One region of the Exiguobacterium sp. 17-1 genome, then DNA from elsewhere that is predicted to be linked to it. Evidence: riboswitches for the same ligand, from Rfam matches in the RefSeq annotation. Region 1 holds a riboswitch; each other region holds the start of a gene.
What was found. A riboswitch is a leader RNA that binds a small molecule or an ion and turns the genes downstream of it on or off. The one in region 1 is predicted to bind thiamine pyrophosphate.
Positions count from the first base shown of each region.

Region 2: another riboswitch for thiamine pyrophosphate. It lies ahead of tenA (thiaminase II); the one in region 1 lies ahead of tenI (thiazole tautomerase TenI).
Region 3: another riboswitch for thiamine pyrophosphate. It lies ahead of MUN34_RS05980 (ECF transporter S component); the one in region 1 lies ahead of tenI (thiazole tautomerase TenI).
Region 4: another riboswitch for thiamine pyrophosphate. It lies ahead of thiT (energy-coupled thiamine transporter ThiT); the one in region 1 lies ahead of tenI (thiazole tautomerase TenI).

Region 1 is NZ_JALIGJ010000002.1:468,799-472,008, forward strand. Features, by position in the region: gene MUN34_RS08220 (NAD(P)/FAD-dependent oxidoreductase) at 1-830, opposite strand, end outside; gene tenI (thiazole tautomerase TenI) at 827-1,423, opposite strand; TPP riboswitch at 1,515-1,617, opposite strand; gene nagZ (beta-N-acetylhexosaminidase) at 1,677-2,915, opposite strand; gene MUN34_RS08235 (OsmC family protein) at 2,912-3,210, opposite strand, start outside.
Region 2 is NZ_JALIGJ010000002.1:733,229-736,438, forward strand. Features, by position in the region: gene MUN34_RS09545 (MFS transporter) at 1-268, opposite strand, end outside; gene MUN34_RS09550 (MarR family winged helix-turn-helix transcriptional regulator) at 342-782, opposite strand; gene tenA (thiaminase II) at 997-1,692, opposite strand; TPP riboswitch at 1,767-1,872, opposite strand; gene MUN34_RS09560 (DUF1002 domain-containing protein) at 2,063-2,944, shown strand.
Region 3 is NZ_JALIGJ010000002.1:91,134-94,343, reverse strand. Features, by position in the region: gene MUN34_RS05985 (ABC transporter ATP-binding protein) at 1-1,106, opposite strand, end outside; gene MUN34_RS05980 (ECF transporter S component) at 1,103-1,678, opposite strand; TPP riboswitch at 1,784-1,882, opposite strand; gene MUN34_RS05975 (50S ribosomal protein L25/general stress protein Ctc) at 1,974-2,651, opposite strand; gene MUN34_RS05970 (DEAD/DEAH box helicase) at 3,002-3,210, opposite strand, start outside.
Region 4 is NZ_JALIGJ010000001.1:882,698-885,907, reverse strand. Features, by position in the region: gene MUN34_RS04320 (amino acid permease) at 1-85, shown strand, start outside; gene MUN34_RS04315 (thiamine diphosphokinase) at 147-755, opposite strand; gene thiT (energy-coupled thiamine transporter ThiT) at 755-1,315, opposite strand; TPP riboswitch at 1,379-1,485, opposite strand; gene rpe (ribulose-phosphate 3-epimerase) at 1,509-2,165, opposite strand; gene rsgA (ribosome small subunit-dependent GTPase A) at 2,167-3,072, opposite strand; gene pknB (Stk1 family PASTA domain-containing Ser/Thr kinase) at 3,110-3,210, opposite strand, start outside.

The sequences.
Region 1 (3,210 bases):
ACCCGTCCAAGATACGGTAATCCGTCACGAGTTTGTGGCCGGACACCGGACCAGATGTCAACCAGTTCCGCATCACGGATCAGCGGATACACATCGATCGCTGCCGTCAACAGGTCCGAGACGCTACCCGCGTTGACCGTCGTCGATTCCTCGCCAACGTGTTCCGTTGCGCCGATGATGATCCGTCCGTCTGCTTTCGGGACGAGATACACCGTCTCGTGAAACAAGGTCTGTTCGAGTTGACCGGTTGCGAGGCGGACAGACAGGCACTCGCCTTTGACCGGGAGCGTGTCAATCGAAATCCCGATCGTTTGCAACAACGGTTCCGATCCTCGTCCACCGGCAATGACGACCTGTCGACCAAATTGCCGTCCCCGGCTTGTTTCAACCCCGGTTACCGTCTCTTTGTCCCGCAAAAGACGCAAGACAGTCACCTGTTCTTCAATCACCCCGCCCCGCTGTTCAATCGCTTGCCGTAAAGCGCGGACGAGCAACGGAGGATCGACTTGACCGACCCGTTCAAATTGGACGGTTTGATTTGCCTGCCTGAGCTGAAACGGCAGTTCGAGATAGCCGCTCTTCAACCCGGTCTCGTCGAACAATTGACGGACAAGCTGCGGATAAAGTGTACGGCTGACTGCCGCTAACGCATGTAACGGTTCCGACAGTTCTTCGTCCGTCGCGAGCATCCCTGCTGCTGCCCGTGTCGCCCCTTGTCCGACTGTTGACTGTTCAAGCAAATGGACGCTTTGTCCACGCTGAAGGAGCTCATAACCGAGCGTCAAACCGATGATGCCGGCGCCGACAATCAATACATCCGGTTGCTTCATCGTCCAATCACCGCCCGGAACCGTCCGGCTGCTTCAACCGGAGACGTTTGACCAAGAATGCCTGACAAGACGGCGCCACCTGAGCAGCCTGTCGCCATGACATCCTGTAGATTGTCCGGTTTAATTCCGCCGATTGCGATAACCGGAATCGATGTCCAGTCGACAACCTGTTTTAAGGCATCAAGTCCTCTTGGCGGTACACCGGGTTTCGATCCCGTCTCAAAAATATGGCCGTATAGGACGTAATCAGCACCCCCCTGTTCTGCCGCCACCGCTTCCGTCAATGAATGGACCGATTGACCAATCACCAGCTCCGGGAAACGGCTCCGGACACGGTCAACCGGAATACTCCGTGTGGTCAGCTGAACTCCGGTCCCGGTGACGATTGCCACGTCCAGCCGGTCATGGACAATTAATTGCTCTGTCTTTACGCCTCGTCGCACGAGTGTTTCGATGCACGCGACCAGTTCCTTCGCCGACCATGACGGCTCCCGCAGATGAATCCGGTCGACGGTTGCAGCGAGTTCCGGCAACAAGCGTTCGAGCACGTCCGGACGTTGCTTGCCGGTTGTCAACAGATGTAACTGCGTCATTATTTCCCCCTTTCCACACGAAAAAGGACCACCCCATGAACTGATGGAGTGGTCCTACAAAAAAGGGCGACAGTCGTCGCATCCTCGGATGATTGATCGGAATCCACTTCCCTCCGCTAGTACGAACTAGATCAGGTTCAAAGGGTCCGGATACTTCCGTCTCAGTCTGCTGCGAGACTCCCCTAGTGTAGATATTAATTTGTGTGGTACGTCTGTAGTTTACCACGGATAGTCACGTGTATTCCACCCTTGATCAGCGTCGCATGTCTGATTCGACCGCTTTGACCTGCTTGATCAGCTGTTCATACTTGTCGACGCGTTTCGTTTGCGACAAGTCATACGTTTGTTTTAAGCGTAAGACCCGCCCGACTTTCTGATCGAGATCTGCTGCCGACAATTTTCCTTGTTTGATCCGCGCCATGATTTCCTTATGAACGGACGAGTATCCGCCGGGCGATGAGAACATCGCCATATCAGCACCATTTTCGAGGGCAAGACTTGCTGCCTGGGCAAGTCCGTACCGTTCCGTGATTGCTCCCATCACGAGATCATCCGTGATGATGACACCATCAAACTTCAGTTCATCCCGTAACAGACCGGTCATGACGGGTTTCGACAACGACGACGGACGGTTTTGATCGAGTGCCGGGAACAGGATGTGCGCAACCATGACCATCTCGGCCCCGTTTTGAATCGCCCGTTTGAACGGTACCAGTTCCGTCTGTTCGAGTTCCGCTTTCGAAGCATCGACCCGCGGCAGACCAACATGCGAATCGACGGTCGTATCCCCGTGACCCGGGAAGTGTTTGACAACCGGGACAACATCTTCCGACTTCATCCCCTGCATCAACGGAATACCAAGCCGGGCAACCTGTTCCGCATCTGCACTGAGTGCCCGGTCACCGATAATCGGGTTCGCCGGGTTACTGTTGACGTCAAGAACCGGGGCGAAATCCATGTTGAAGCCGTAAAAACGGGAAATCGAACCGAGCGTTTGCCCGACTTCCTTCATCAATCCGGGATCATTTTTATGACCAAATGACAGGCTCGGCGATAACTTGAGTTTGGCATCCGGCACCCGGCTGACGCGCCCACCCTCCTCATCAAACCCGAGGAACGCTTTTGAATCAGCATTTTGGGCTTCGGCAATCGCTGTTGTAAAGGTCTTCAGTTGTTCGGTCGATGTGATGTTGCCGCCGAGTAACAGGACGCCTCCAAGCGCATGGTCCTGCAGTAATTGACGGTCCGTTTGTGTCAGGGCTGTTCCCGTCACGCCGATGTACAGCAACTGATCGACTTTTTCCGCCGTCGACATCTTCGAGACGGTCTGCTTAAGTTGTTTCGCCTCCCGTTCAGCGGCAGAGGATCGATCCGGCTGCGGCGGTTTCGTTTTCTTCGCCGGCTTCGGTTGCGGCTCGACAGGCTGTGTCGGTTCATCGGCGCAACCGGCGAGCAGGACGCTTGTTAACAGGACAGGGACAATCCGTTTCAAATCGGTTCCTCGTTCCGGACACCATTAATGGAATAGTAGACTTCAATCTCAGCGTTCAAGGACTGGGAGACCGAGCAGTATTTATCTTTGGACAACGAAATCGCCCGGCGGACTTTATCGTCCGGTAAATCGCCTTCGAGCCGGTAATGGATCGAGATTGTCGTGAAGCGGCGCGGATGGTCATCTGCCCGTTCCCCTTCGATATCCATTTCAAATGATGTCAATGTCAAACGCATCTTCTCTAAAATCGAGACGATATCGATGCCGGTACAGCCGGCGACGGCGTGAAGCAGGA
Region 2 (3,210 bases), 260 kb from region 1:
CCATTAGTATGATTCCCGTTGTTATCAACGTTTTTAATTTATATTGATCTGCTAATTTACCATAGATGGTTACTCCTACAGCGAAAATAATCAAATAGCTGGTTACAATCCATCCCGTTTGCGAAGGAGATAATGAAAATTGTTCGCCAATCGCTGGTAATGCGACATTGAACATCGTCGTGTTCATTGCTGAAATCACTAATACACTTGTTAAAATAATCATTAATTTGTTACGTTTGCTTTGAGCTAATGATGTTGATACGTCCATGCTAATCCCTCTATTCTCTATTAGTTGCCTATGCACATATTCAATAAAATATTAGAACATACGATAAAGAAAATCATTGGATTTTCTTTATCATACGTTCTAATACAGAAGTAAAGATTTCTACTTCCGCTTCGGGAATGTCGTCCACTAAACTGTCTAAAAACGTTTGGACTTGATCGGTAGCAAGTTTTTCAAGTACTTCTCTGCCTTCTTCCGTTAAAAACACATTATTCGTCCGCTTATCGTTCACATCCGTCGTTCTTCGAAGCATGTTTTTTCTAATTAACGTGTTAACAATTTTGGAAACTGTCGTGTGTTCTTTTTCAACGATTTCAGCCAATTGATTTTGTGAAATTCCTTCTTGATAGTTCAATGCCGTCATGATTTTCCATTGTTGAAATGTAAGTGGACAATCAAGTTCTTTAAATTTTTTATTCAACCCAAATCCAATCAGCCGAGAAAGCGTCACTACCTTACGCCCGATGGATTTATTGTAGTCGTATACCTTCATCATTCATCCCCTCTTCTTTTCACACAAACATGTGCATATGCGTGTAATTAGTAAATTAACATAAAATATGTTCATATGCAACTATATGAATCAACTTGTTGATTTTCGGTTGATAGTACCTTTCGTTTCATTACAAAAACTCCACGTTTCCCCTTTTCGTGATTCGATCAGGCGTGGAGTTTTTTTACTTCCATATATTTTACTCAAGCTACTTTTTTCACTTTACATCTTGTCTGTCCATTGTCCGTAGATAAATTTGTTCAAACGTCTCTTCCGTCCAGCCCATCTGCCAAAACATCAATTCGTAATAACAGCTTTTGACAAAATGTTGTTTCATCCGTTCCCGTTCTTCGGCACTTGCCCGCTCCGCCAAATCATTCAGACGATCAATTTGTTCAAAGACGACCCGCTCGAACCACTCGGAACTGTATGTCGCAATCCATTGCTGATAAATCGGTGAAGCCGGTGTCGCCGTCTGTAACTGTTGTCCAATCTCATAGTAAAGCCAGTAACACGGTAAAATCGCAGCGATGGTCTCCCCGAGCGTCCCTTCACTTGCATGGTGCATATGCGAAATATAAGCGTATGCTGTCGGTGCCGGTTCAAACTCTGCCAGTGTCTTGTCCGAAATCCCAAGCGGTTCAAAAAACGATTGATGCAGACTGAGTTCTGCAGCATAGGTCGACGTCGCATGTTCCGCGAGTTCGGCAATCGTCGCGAAGTCCTGTGCCTTCGACGCGGCCCGCGCCTGAATTTTCGCGAAATGTTTTAAGTAATAGGCATCCTGTAGGACGTAATGGCGAAATTTTGCTTCCGGTAGTGTTCCATCCGCAATCCCTGTCACGAATGGATGGGTAAAGCTGCTGTCCCAATACCGTCTTGCCGCTTGCCGGATTTCTTCACTGAATGTCATGTTTTTTCCCCCTTTTGTAATCAAAAAAACGCCACACCCGATGTCAGGCATGACGTGAAAAGACCATAAAAAGAGGATCGTCCACGCCACTTCCCTCCGTAAGTCCAAACTTAATCAGGTTCAAAGGGTCCGAACGTCTTCGTCGTCTCAGTCAGCCTACTGACTCCCCTAGTGGTCGCTATTTGATTTATTTTGAGTTTATCATGATTTGATGTGAAATTGACCCATTCTCGTCATTTCACTCCATTTTTTTGTACAATGGAACATGACGGAAGGTGGATGACGGCTCGTCCTTGAGACCGATTCTCTTCTGTCGCCGGTCGATTAGACTAAATTTAGTACCTGATACTTAACTTATGGAGGAACTTTTATGAATAAAACCATGACATGGACCGCTTCGGCATTACTTGCTACGACGTTATTACTGCCAACGGCCGCATCTGCCGAACAGGTCGTCGACAAAACGATTATCACACTGGGCGAATCGCTCGGAGCGAAGGATAAAACATGGGTCTTGTCCCGTCTGAACGCACCGGAAGGCATCACTCCGATCATCGCGACATCTGCGGATGAAGAAAAATATCTCGGGAAAAACATTCCCCAGTCCCAACGCGGCGGCGGGATGTATTCGTCCGCCAAGATCGAGTTGGCTGAAAAAGGCGACGGTCTGTCCGTTGCAACGGAAAACATCACCTGGGTCACAAAGGACATGTACCTCAATGCGCTTGTCACGGCCGGTGTGACCGATGCGGACATCACGATTACGTCTCCTTACAAGGTAACCGGAACATCTGCCTTGACCGGAATCATGAAAGCCTACGACCAAACGTCGGCTGAGACCGGCATTAAACTGACCGATGAACGAAAAGATTTGGCCCAGCAAGAATTGTCGGTCACGTCAGATGTCGGGAAGACAGTCGGGACGGACAAGGTCGCCGACTTGATGAACGAAATCAAAGCGGAAATCGCCAAACAGAAACCGGAAACGAAAGTCGAGATTGAGAACGTCATCGTCCAAGTCATTCAAAATAACAATATCAATCTGTCCGACGCCCAAATGGACCGTTTGACCGGTTTGTTTAACCAAATGGAACAAGCCGACCTCAACTGGGGACAGATTGAGAGTGGACTGAAGGATGCCGGGCAAAACATTCAGGCCTTTGCAACATCAGAAGAAACAAAAGGATTTTTTGCAAAGCTGTTTGACGGCTTAAGTGCCTTCTTCAACTCGATCGCCGGCTTATTTAAATAATCTGTTCTTTCTTTCCTTCCAGGTGACATGGTAAAATAAAGATATCGAATGAGAAAAGGTGGTGGGAAGAAATGGGTTTTGCTGCGTGTAAGCATTGGTTGATGGAACAACTTTATCTGTTGCGCGCAATTTTTCATGGAATGGCGTTCTAAGGGGTCAGTCTGCCCTTTTTTGAAGAACTCCATACTCGAAAAATAAAGCAAAGCGCATCTTCCACGAGTCGAGGAGAGTGCTGTTTGCACTCTCCTTTTTTTGATGCGTCAGAG
Region 3 (3,210 bases), 380 kb from region 1:
AAGGTAGCACAGCTGATGGCAAGTTCGTCGGCGACTGTCTGTTTAAGAAACTGGAAGTCCGGTTGCTGAAAAACAAAGCCGACTTGTTGGTAATACGTCCGGTCCGACCATTTCCGAAGCGGGGTGTCAAACAAGCGGATATCGCCTTTAGACGGAAGTAATTTTGCCAGTGTCTCAAGGACCGTGCTTTTTCCAGCCCCGTTGCGTCCGACGAGCATGATCCATTGACCGGAAAAGGTCGTCCATGAAAAATCGTTAAGAATCGTCCGTTCCCCCCGTTTGACACGGACCCGCGTCAGCTCAAATGTCCGCTCCGTTCCAACCGCTCGACGTTCAACCGGACGTTTCTTCAGATGACAGGCTTGTCCGGACAGCTCCGGTAAAGTCTCAAGTCCGTAGGGGTAGAGGAGCGGCATCGCAATGCCAAGCGCTGTCATCACATCCCGCTGTTGATGAAACACGTCATACGGTGTGCCATCAAGCAATAAGCGACCACCTTCAAAGACGATTACCCGGTCGGCAAACGTCACGCACTGATCGAGCTGATGTTCGATCAGAACGAGCGTCAAGTCGGGATCGTGATGCAATTCTTCAATCAGATGCATCATCGTCCGTTGACCACTCGGGTCGAGTTGTGCCGTCGGTTCGTCGAGTAACAGGATGTCTGGTTCAAGTGCCAACACACAGGCTAGAGCAATCCGTTGTTTCATCCCGCCGGACAGTTCGGCAATCGGTGTCGTCAAGGCAAGATCAAGTCCGACCCGCGCCAACAGCAACTGGATGCGTTCCTCCATCTCACTGCGGGCGATCTGTCGATTCTCGAGACTAAAGGCGATTTCCGCGCCGACCGTCTGCATACAAAACTGATCGTCCGGTTGTTGGAACAAAATCCCGACCGTTCCCTCGGTCAACCAGTGACCGGTGACATCTGCTTCAATCGTGTCCGGCAACAGACCGGCAAGAACGTGTAAAAAGGTCGTCTTGCCACTGCCGCTTGGACCGACGAGCAAGGTCGTTTCTCCTTTTTGGATCGTGATCGACAAGTCGTGTAAGACCGCGTTATCCTGATCCGGATAACGGACGGACAGGTGCTCGCACTGCATCATGCGGCACGCTGCTTCCGTTGCCGTCCGACCGCATAACCGTTCAGTGTCCCCGTCTTAACGAGCGCGTCGACGATCATTTTTGCGAGCAATCCACCGAGCAATGCTCCGCTGACGAGTTGCAGGGAAAACGTCAACAGCAGGGTCGTCGTCGTATAGTAGGCAAATCCATTCACGATGAGGCTGTAAACCATACTTCCGACGGCGGCGAAGACACCGGACAACATCAAGGTGAACGTATTAAACGTCCGGTAGCCGAACACGGCAAAGGCAATCTCGGCTCCGATTCCCTGTGCAAATCCAATCAACAGTGCCGATAAGCCGAAGTGACTCCCCGTAAACAATTCGACGGCAGCAGCGACGACTTCTGCAATCAATGCTGCGCCTGGTTTTTGAATGATGTAGGCGACTAGGGGACTGGCAATGACCCAGATACCGAACATCCAGTTTGATCCGACCGGTCCGAAGATGGCCGAGATCGGTAACCATAACGTCGACCACCCTAAGTAGAGGACACCACACGCGACGGCGAGCATCATCATGACGATGATTTCTTTCATTTTCCAACTGTTCATAATCACTACTCCTTTAAATGCACATCCACAAAGAAACCACAAAAAAGACCGCCCTCTATGAAAAGAGAGCGGTCGTGTAACCTGCAAGATGCAGAAAAAGAGCACGAGGATTCCGCTCCACTTTCCTACGCTAGTATGAACTAGATCAGGTTCAAAGGGTCCGAAGTGAATCGTCTCAGCCAACTGGCTCCCCTAGTGGATGTGTCAATGATGTGTACCTTCTTCACTGTACGGCTGTCGCCGTGACTTGTCAATATGCATAAAAAAACCTCCCACGAGGGGAGGAGAGAAAAGATTACTCTTTATCTTCTTTGTTTTCTTCAGCTTGCTCTTCAGAAGTTTGTTCTGAATCGTCTGTCGCTGTATCCGCATCAGCTGCTTGTGCCTCAGCTTCTGCTTCTTCGATTTCTTCAAGTTCAGCTTCAAGTGTCGATTCAACGACTGCTGCAACTTGGATGTCACCTTCTGTGACGACACGGAAATCTTTTTCTTCCGGAAGATCAGCTACTGTAATTGAATCTCCGATTGCAAGATCCGTTACATCAACTTCGATCCGTTCCGGTAATTTATCTGGTGTTGCGGCAACTGTTACTTTAAAGAGTGTTTGTGAAAGGAATCCGCCAAGTTTCGCACCGGCTGCTTCGCCGACGAGGACGATATCCGTTTCGACTTCTGTTTCTTCATCCATTTTAACAGCGATGAATTCAACGTGTTTAATCGTTGGTGTAAAGATATCCATATCAAGCTTGTTGATCAACGTGTTGACCTTTTTACCGCCGATTTGAAGAGCAACCAAGACGTTTTCGCCATGATCACGGACAACCTTGACCAATTCTTTTTCATCGAATGAAATCGGTGTGCTTTCCACTTTGTAGCCATACACGACACCAAGAGCTTTTCCTTCATGACGTAATTGCTTTCTAAGTGAGCGTGGGCGTACTTCGCGTTCTTCTACTTTTAATGTTACTGACATGTTCATTTCCCCCTTGAATTTGGTATAGCCCTCAAAAGGTAATGAATGTAGGAGTGGAACAATAGGTTCCAACAGAAATTCTTGCGCTAAATGCTAGTTCAACTGGATTTCATTCAGAAATGAAAAACGAAGTGAGTAAGTAGCATTTCTCTCCCAGGTCATTACGCTGATATTGAGAAACAATAATTGAAAAGCGACCGTGTTGTACGGTGCTAATGTAGATATACCCCTGTCTTTCAAAAGTTAAAACCTTTTTTTCTGAATTTGATTGTCGAAAGACCTTCAAACCTGTTGCTAGACAACGGATTGAAGGTCTTTCATTTTTTTAAGATTTCCTTTGATTTGTGTGGTTAATCATCTGCTGAATCGATAAAAGAGGGGGAATCGAGCAGACGGACGAGTTCGCGAATCGTTAAAATATCCGGCTTCTGATCCGATAAGACGGCATCAATCATCAGTGCTTTGCGATCTTGTAATTCCGCCATCTTTTCCTCGATTGTCCCGGTCATCAATAACTTGATTACTTCGACCGGCGACTGCTGTCCCAATCGATGGGCCC
Region 4 (3,210 bases), on a different contig from region 1:
GGCCTCTTACCATCTGTTCGTCAAAGGAAAACATATTGCGGCTCAAACTGAACGTCAGGCAGCCAGCTCGACATTGGAATCTTAAAAAACAAAACTACCAAAAAACGTGATCGGCTTTTAGGATATCCTAAAGCCGATCACATTTTTTAACGGTCTGACAAACTTCGTAAAGCAATTACTTCACCGGTATGCACCGTCACGTTCGCCGCCCCTTGATCTGTCCATTCATTGCTGACGGTCAAGGATCCGCCGACCGGCACATCATGGTTCACCAGCGGATATTTGACCTCCTGGAGTGTCAAACGTGTCGGAACGAGCGGGATGAAGGACAAATAGTGATACTGGTCCGCCTGGAGAGTGTACTGCCCCTGTTGTAAGAAACGGACCTCTTCCCGCTTCGTCATCAAGCGGACTGCCGGAAATTGTTTTAACAGATAGACGTTTTGAAGCGTCATATCGAGTCGTCCTCCGGTCGCACCGAATACCAACACTTCCGTTGCTTCATACTGCTGACTGACGTACCGTAAAGCCAGTTCCAAATCGGTCTCATCCTTTTCAGCCGGATGGATGATGGCTCCTTCCGGTTTGTATCCGAGCGAATCGAAGTCACCGATGGCCAAGTCAAAAGCGAAACCTTGTTGTGCCAACACGGTGACACCTCCGTCGACAGCGATGACAATCGTCTTCTCATCCATAAACGGCTTTAGGGACGGGATGTCTTCCGCCGGACCGGCCGCTACAATCACGACCCGCATCAGACACCTCGTGCTGAATAACGAAGAAGTCGTGGTGCTGTCGTAAACAGGAGTCCTGCGACAATACCACATAACAGATACGATGGAACCATATACGTCGCGTTATAGATCAACGAATACGGGACAACTGGACCTTCCGCATACTCAGCGAAGAACACGATTCCACTGATGACGTGACACACATAACGTAAGCCCGCACCAAGCAATGTCGCACCTAGTACAATCGCCATCAAACGGCCATTTTTCCCGGTTGCTGCTGCTTTTTTAACTTGCCGTGCGAATAATCCGCTCAATCCGACGACACCAAACGCAATCGTATAATCGAGTAACGGCTGAACGACCGTCAGAATTTGCGGAGCGAACATCAGTTGGATCGTTCCGACAAGTGCGCCTGTCACGACCCCACCGACGACACCATGACGAAAGGCCATGACGAAGATTGGCAACATTGCCAAACTAATTGAACCACCTTGCGGCATTTTAAATGGGATTAATAAATCGAATACCACACCAAGACTTGCAAAGATTGCAATTTCCATTAACATTTGTAGCCGTTTCATCTTTTTTTCCTCCTAAAAATAAAATCGCAGGACGGCAAAAAGGCAGTACGACGAACGCCGTACTGCCTGCGTGCGCCACATCCCTACGTCCGTCTGAACGGAACAGGTTCGAAGGGTTAAAGTCCAATCACTTCTCTCAGCCGCTTGACGCGACACCCCTTGCGGTCATCATTTAATTTTGATTCTGTTCCTATTATACGTGAGCAGCATTTCGAATACTAGTGATTGCTTCTGAATAGTCCGGCGCATTGTAGATAGCGGAACCTGCAACAAGAACGTTTGCCCCATTCTCGATACATAATTTCGCTGTTTCCGCATTGACTCCACCATCGATTTCGATCTCGAAGGATAGATTTTGTTCTGCTTTCATTGCAGCCAGTTGATTTAATTTCTTCATCACACCTGGAATGAACGCTTGACCGCCAAAACCCGGATTGACCGTCATCAGCAAGACCATATCGACTTCTTCGAGTACATGTTCAATCGTCGAAAGTGGCGTGTGCGGATTGAGCACTACTCCCGCTTTCGCACCTGCTGCTTTGATTTGTTGCAGAACACGATGGACATGATTCGTCGCCTCCACGTGGAAGGTTACGATATCAGCACCTGCTGCAACGAAGGCTTCGACAAAGTTTTCCGGACGATCAATCATGAGATGGACGTCGAGAACCATGTCTGTTTTTTGACGTAAACTGCTTAGGACAGGGAGGCCAAAGGAAATGTTCGGAACAAACTGACCGTCCATGACATCAAAATGAATATAGTCGGCTCCCGCCGCTTCAACGGCTTTGACATCCCGTTCTAAATTTGCAAAATCTGCTGATAAGATTGATGGTGCGATTTTAATCATCTTAATACCTCCGTGTCCGATTCTTGATTTCCTCTACAAACATACCATAATTCGTATACCGGGAGACCATGATCTCATGTGTCTCGACGGCTTGTTTAACGGCACAACCGGGCTCATTCAAGTGCAGACAGCCCCGGTACTTGCATTCGTCCTGTAAAGCAACAAATTCAGGAAAACACCAACGTAATTCCTCGAGTTCCATTTCATGCGGAAAATCGAGATTCGAGAACCCCGGGGTATCTGCAATCAATCCTTCGCCAAGCGGGATCAAGGTCACATGGCGGGTCGTATGGCGTCCACGACCAAGCGCCTTCGAAATATGACTCGTTTCCAGTGCCAACGAAGGTTCCAAGGCGTTCAACAACGAACTTTTCCCTACACCGGATTGTCCGGCCAGGACACTCGTTTTATCCTTTAACAACGGACGGACGGATTCGACTCCGGCCAATGTCTCACTTGACGTTTCAATGACGTGATATCCGATGGTCCGGTAAGCGGCAATTGCTTCCAATACCACCTGTTCGGCTTCACCTTGTAACAAGTCCATCTTCGTCAAGATGATGATCGGTTGAATTTCCTTTGCTTCAATCAACACTAAAAACCGGTCCAACAGATGGGCAGAAAAATCAGGTTCTGCTGCCGATACGACCAACAAAGCTTGATCGATATTGGCAACTGGTGGGCGAACCAAGAAATTTTGACGGTCCTTTACTTCTAGTATATATCCGGTCTCACTTTCGATGTGTAACACAACTTCATCGCCGACGACAGGGCTGATGCCCCGTTTTCTGAAATTACCGCGTGCCCGTGAACGGATTTCACCTTGAGGCGTCATGACATCATAAAATCCACCCTGTAAGCGGATAATCGTTCCATCCCGATTGTCTTCAATTCGACTTTCTGCCATCCTACGCCCTCCTTTGTCAGGATTAACATCCTGCTCGTTATTCTTGTGATTTTGCCTGGTTGTACGTAATCGTCTTCGCCCGGTAAACTTCGTCATCTTTATAAATCGTAATCTTACCTTCTTCTCCCGGATCAATCG